2 linked regions of the Methylosarcina fibrata AML-C10 genome follow. The protein of the gene in region 1 interacts with the protein of each later gene in a pairwise test. Links are inferred from orthologs where the notes say so. Each region holds a gene or a part of one and is shown in the gene's direction. Other genes may lie near its edges.

Region 1 (3,234 bases):
ACGCTCGGGGAATCGTTCCGTCAATGCGTCTTCACGGCTTGAAGGCGTGTTAACAATTGAAACAGCAAACATGGACCATCCGGAGAAAGCCCCCGGCGGATGCCGGTTTATATTCCGGAGCGTTTCTCTCTTCCTTGTCAGGACGAATTAATTCCTTTTTAAAGCGCAACTTGGCCGAATGGATGGGCTATTGTGCGCTCGAGCCGAAAATGCCTTAAAAAACAGGCTTCCGAATCGGACAATAAGAGGCTTACAGGCTTCGACTCCAGCAGAGCAATTTGATACAATAACCGATTTAAATCGGCCTAAGTCTCTTAGCAGCAGGATGGGCCTCATTGACGTGAGGCAAAGGCCAACCAGGAAAACCCGGCCGCTTAGCTCATACGTGACAAGCGCGCTTTTATTGTTACGGACTCATGTCAAACTACGCTAAAGAAATTATTCCTGTCAATCTCGAAGACGAGATGAGGCAATCCTATCTCGATTACGCGATGAGCGTCATCGTGGGCCGCGCTTTGCCGGACGTCAGGGACGGCCTGAAGCCGGTGCATCGGCGGGTTTTATACGCCATGAGCGAGCTGGGCAACGACTGGAACAAGCCCTATAAGAAATCGGCTCGTATCGTCGGGGACGTCATCGGTAAATACCACCCGCACGGCGACACTGCGGTCTATGACACGATGGTGCGGATGGCGCAGCCGTTTTCGATGCGCTACATGCTGATAGACGGCCAGGGCAATTTCGGCTCGGTGGACGGCGACTCGCCGGCCGCGATGCGGTATACGGAAGTGCGGATGGCGAAAATCGCCCATGAGCTGCTCGCCGATCTCGATAAGGAGACGGTGGATTTCATCCCCAACTACGACGAATCCGAATCCGAGCCTCAGGTGCTGCCGACCCGAATACCGGCCCTGTTGATCAACGGTTCTTCCGGCATTGCCGTCGGCATGGCCACCAACATACCGCCGCACAATCTGGCGGAAGTCGTCGGCGCCTGTCTGGCGTTGATCGATCATCCGGAAACCACGATTCGCGAGTTGATGACCCATATTCCGGGACCGGATTTTCCTACCGCCGGCATCATCAACGGCGCTTCCGGCATCGCCAGCGCCTATGCCACCGGCCGCGGCAAAATTTATTTGCGAGCCCGCTGCCATTTTGAAGACATCGGCGAGAGCGGCCGCCAAGCGATCATCGCGACCGAGTTGCCCTACCAGGTCAACAAGGCCAAACTGCTGGAAAAAATTGCCGAATTGATCAAAGAAGGCAAACTCGAAGGGATCTCGGGATTGCGCGATGAATCCGACAAGGACGGCATGCGGATGGTGATCGAGTTGCGCCGCGGCGAAGTGGCCGAGGTCGTGCTGAACAATCTGTACAAGCAGACCCAGTTTCAAACGGTTTTCGGCATCAATATGGTGGCGCTGCTGGACGGGCGTCCGCATTGCATGAATTTGAAAGAAATTCTCGGCGCCTTCATCGAACACCGGCGGGAAATCGTCACCCGCAGAACTCTTTTCAATCTGCGCAAAGCCAGAGAAAGAGCGCACATATTGGAAGGCCTGGCGGTGGCTCTGGCCAACATCGACGAGATGATCGAGCTGATCAAGACTTCCGCCAGTCCTGCGGAAGCCAGGGAAGGTTTGTTGGCCAGGACCTGGAATACCGGACTGGTGGCCTCGCTGCTCGACAGAGCCGATTCCCAGCGCTCGCGACCGGAAGATTTGCCGCCCGAATTCGGCATTGTCGGAGGTTATTACCGTCTCTCCGACAACCAGGCCCAGGCGATCCTCGATTTGCGCCTGCATCGGTTGACCGGCCTCGAACAGGACAAGATCGTCAACGAATACAAAGAATTGCTTGAGCTGATCGATGAGTATCTGGCGATTCTGGGCAGCGACGTCCGGCTGATGGAAGTCGTTCGGGAAGAGCTGGTGGAGATCAAGAATAACTACTCGGATCCTCGGCGTACCGAAATCATTCAGAATCATCTGGACCTGTCGGACAGCGATCTGATTACCGAAGAACTCATGGTGGTCACGATGTCGCACGAGGGCTACGTGAAATCGCAGCCTTTAAACGATTATAAGGCGCAAAAACGCGGTGGACGCGGCAAATCGGCCACGGCGACCAAGGAGCTGGATTTTGTCGACAAGCTGATCGTCGCCAACACGCACGACACCATTTTGTGTTTTTCGTCGCTGGGCAAGGTTTACTGGCTTAAAGTATATCAATTGCCGGTGGCCAGCCGGGCGTCCAGGGGCAAGCCGTTCGTGAATCTTTTGCCTCTGGAAGAAGGCGAAAAAATCAACGCGCTGCTGCCCATCCGTGAATTCAGCGATCACAAATACATCTTCATGGCGACTTCGGCCGGCACCGTGAAAAAGACGCCGTTATCGGAATTCGAGCGTCAGCGCACCAGTGGTAAAATCGCCATTGATCTGGCGGAGAATGATTCTCTGGTCGGCGTCGCGGTCACCGATGGTCAGCAAAATGTATTATTATTCAGCAGCGCAGGCAAAGCCGTCTGTTTTAACGAAAGCGAAGTGCGCTCGATGGGACGGACCGCTTCCGGCGTGCGCGGCATGCGCTTGCAGGAAGGACAGAAAGTGATTTCCCTGATCATCGCGACCGAAGGCACCGTATTGAACATCACGGAGAACGGTTACGGCAAAAGAACCCGCCTGGAAGAGTTTACCTGTCACAAGCGCGGCGGCCAGGGGCTGATCGCGATCCAGACTTCGGCGCGCAACGGCGCCGTGGTCGGAGCCGTGCTGGTCAACGATCACGACGAAATCATGCTGATCACCGACGGCGGCACCCTGGTTCGAACGCGGGTCGACGGTATTTCGGTGGTGGGCCGGAATACCCAGGGCGTCACCATCATTCGCCTGGATAAAAAAGAAAAAGTGATCGGGGTCGACCGCATCGAAGGCGAAAGCCTCATGGATGAAGAAGACGATAATGAACAAGAGCCGGCATTGGGTGATGCCGGAAATGAACTGGAATCCGGAGAAGAGTGAGTATGTCACGAGTTTATAATTTTAGCGCGGGCCCGTCGGCATTGCCCGAGGCCGTTTTGGCGCAGGCAAGGGATGAATTGATCGAATGGCGGGACAGCGGCATGTCGGTGATGGAAATGAGCCATCGGGGAAAATTTTTTTCCGTGATCGCCGAAGAGTTGGAAAGCGATCTGAGGTCGCTGATGGCGATCCCCGGCAATTATAAGGTCTT
Region 2 (3,137 bases), 2.0 Mb from region 1 along the record:
CGATATTGAAAAGGACCTCCGCTACGGCTTTACTCAGAGCGGCCCGCACAGAGCCGATCTGCAGATTCTAATCAACGACAAGCCGGCGAAAGATATTATCTCGCGCGGCCAGCTAAAATTACTGGTAATCAGCCTGAAGCTGGCCCAGGTAAGGCTGCTGGCCAATGAATCCGGAGACCCCGGCTGCATTCTCATCGACGACTTTGCGGCCGAGTTGGACGCGTTCAATCGAGCCAGGCTATTGGAGCATTTATCCGCGATGAATTGCCAGGTTTTTATCACGGCCACTGAAGTCAACGAATTCGGCGATTTGACGGCCTTGAAGGATTACAAAATGTTCCATGTGGAACATGGAAACATAACCCCGGTTTGATGTTCCACGTGGAACATCGACAAAGCATCAGCCAACAGGAACACACATGAGTAATGAGATCGAACAAGAGAAAAGTAAAGATCAATACGACAGCTCCAACATTCAGGTATTAAAAGGACTGGACGCGGTCAGAAAGCGTCCAGGCATGTATATCGGCGACACCGACGACGGTACCGGACTGCATCACATGGTATTCGAAGTGGTGGACAACTCCATCGATGAAGCGCTCGCCGGCTACTGCAAAGAAGTCAAGGTGGTGATCCATAACAACGGCTCGGTCACCGTAGCGGACGACGGCCGCGGCATTCCCGTCGACATTCACGAGGAAGAAGGCCGTTCGGCCGCCGAAGTAATCATGACCGTGCTGCATGCCGGCGGAAAATTCGACGCCAATGCTTATAAAGTCTCGGGCGGCCTTCACGGCGTCGGCGTTTCGGTCGTCAACGCCTTGTCCGAAGAGCTGAACCTGGAGATCCGCAAGAACGGGCGCCTTCACAAACAAAAATACGTCATGGGCGAACCCGCCGCTCCGCTGGCGGACGTAGGGCCTGCCGAGGGCTCGGGCACGTTGATCAACTTCAAACCCAGCCCCAAAACCTTTACCGACGTCGAGTTTCATTACGACATTCTATCGAAACGATTACGCGAACTGTCCTTCCTGAATTCCGGCGTGCGCATTAGCCTTGAAGACGAAAGAAGCGGAAAATCGGACGTCTTCGAATTTGAAGGCGGCATTTCCGCTTTCGTGGAACATCTGAACAAAAACAAAACGCCGCTGTTTCCTGAAGTGTTTCATTTCATTTCGGAAAAAGAAGGCGTCGCCGTCGAAGTCGCCATGCAATGGAACGATTCGTACCAGGAAAACGTATTCTGCTATACCAACAACATTCCGCAACGCGACGGCGGCAGCCATCTGGCCGGATTCCGAAGCGCGCTCACCCGGACGCTCAACCAGTACATCGAATCCAGCGGCCTGGCGAAAAAAGAGAAAGTATCGCCCAGCGGCGACGACGCCAGGGAAGGCTTGACCGCGGTTCTGTCGGTCAAAGTGCCGGATCCAAAATTCTCTTCCCAGACCAAGGACAAACTGGTCTCTTCGGAAGTCAAGCCTCTGGTGGAGTCGGCGATGACCGAAAAATTCCAGGAGTTTCTGCTGGAAAGGCCGCAAATCGCCAAAATCGTCGTATCCAAGGTGATCGATGCGGCCCGGGCACGGGAAGCGGCGCGGCGGGCCCGCGAAATGACGCGGCGCAAGACCACCCTCGATATCGCCGGATTGCCCGGAAAGTTGGCCGACTGCCAGGAAAAAGACCCGGCCTTGTCCGAACTGTTCCTCGTCGAAGGGGATTCCGCGGGCGGCTCGGCCAAACAGGGCCGCGACCGCAGGACCCAAGCCATTTTGCCGCTGAAAGGTAAAATTCTCAACGTCGAAAAAGCTCGCTTCGACAAAATGCTTTCTTCCGAAGAAGTCGGCACGCTGATTACCGCCCTGGGCTGCGGCATCGGCAAGGACGAATACAACCTGAACAAGCTGCGTTACCACCGCATCATCATCATGACCGACGCCGACGTCGACGGCTCGCACATCCGCACGTTGTTGCTGACGTTTTTTTACCGGCAACTGCCCGAAATCGTCGAAAAGGGCTATATCTACATTGCCCAGCCGCCGCTGTATAAAGTGAAGAAAGGCAAACAGGAGCATTACGTCAAGGACGACAGCGCCCTAAACGAATACTTGATTCAACTGGCGCTCGACAAGGCGCAGCTTTTTACCGATGCGGGACTGCCTCCGATACAAGGCCAGGGCCTGGAGAAACTGGCCAGGCACTACACCGACGTCGTCAACATCGTCAAACGCTTGGGCCGCCGCTACGACGACACTTTCCTGGAACAACTGATGACTTCGCCCGTGCTGACCGAGGAAATGAAGCAGGACCGGCAGCCGCTTTCGGACTGGCTGGCCGGAATCCGCGAGCAACTGGCCGGAAAACACAAAAAAGTCCTCTTTTCAATCGAGCTGGACTACAAAACAAGCCACGACTTCTCTGTCAGTATCAGCAAGAGAGAGCACGGCAATACCAAAATCTTCGTATTGCCGGCCAGTTTTTTCAACAGCAAGGATTACCAGGAAATCGCCCATTACGCCAGACAGACGGCGGATATGTTCAATGAAAACTCCTATCTGCAAATGGGCGAGAGACAGCAACCGGTCGCCAACTTCAAGGAAGCCTTCGACTGGATGATGAAGGAGACCAAGAAAGGTCAGCACATCCAGCGCTACAAAGGGCTGGGCGAAATGAATCCGGAACAGCTCTGGGAAACCACGCTGGACGCCAACAACCGCCGCCTGCTGCAAGTCAAGATCGAAGACGCCATCGCCGCCGACGAAATCTTCACGACGCTGATGGGCGACGTAGTCGAGCCGCGTAGGGATTTTATCGTCAAGAACGCGCTGGATGTGGCGAATCTGGATGTTTAGATTGTTTGTTGCCGACTTTCTAAGTTAACGAAAAACCTCATCGTTTATGAGTCGAAAGGTCGATGGATGTCACACGCAAGCTTAAACAGGCAGAAATCGACCTAATGATGTATCCATCAGTAAAAACTGTATTCCCCGGGATGATTACTTGCTTGACATAAGCTTTAGTAACGGCGAAAGCGGCGTATTGGATATGAAGCCATATTTGAATTTTGGCGTTTTTAATCGAATTAAAGATTATCGCTCTTTTGAAAAGGTTGCAGTTGTCTTCGATACGATTGAATG

What was found.
Region 2: the proteins of gyrA (region 1) and gyrB interact in binary tests that used the Escherichia coli proteins (3 or more experiments, as listed by UniProt). The link is inferred for Methylosarcina fibrata AML-C10 from one-to-one orthologs.

What each region holds. Positions count from the first base shown.
Region 1 is NZ_KB889965.1:1,694,474-1,697,707, reverse strand. Bases 63-3,223 are described here. They hold gyrA (DNA gyrase subunit A), read left to right. Parts: upstream 63-416; coding sequence 417-3,023; downstream 3,024-3,223. Other genes in these bases: serC (3-phosphoserine/phosphohydroxythreonine transaminase), read left to right, coding at 3,026-3,223. Outside these bases: more of serC, read left to right, coding at 3,224-3,234. UniProt on the Escherichia coli protein: A type II topoisomerase that negatively supercoils closed circular double-stranded (ds) DNA in an ATP-dependent manner to maintain chromosomes in an underwound state.
Region 2 is NZ_KB889965.1:3,654,277-3,657,413, reverse strand. Bases 72-3,135 are described here. They hold gyrB (DNA topoisomerase (ATP-hydrolyzing) subunit B), read left to right. Parts: upstream 72-419; coding sequence 420-2,852; downstream 2,853-3,135. Other genes in these bases: A3OW_RS26080 (DUF2442 domain-containing protein), read left to right, coding at 3,046-3,135; recF (DNA replication/repair protein RecF), read left to right, coding at 72-373. In the rest of the region: more of recF, read left to right, coding at 1-71; more of A3OW_RS26080, read left to right, coding at 3,136-3,137. UniProt on the Escherichia coli protein: DNA gyrase negatively supercoils closed circular double-stranded DNA in an ATP-dependent manner to maintain chromosomes in an underwound state.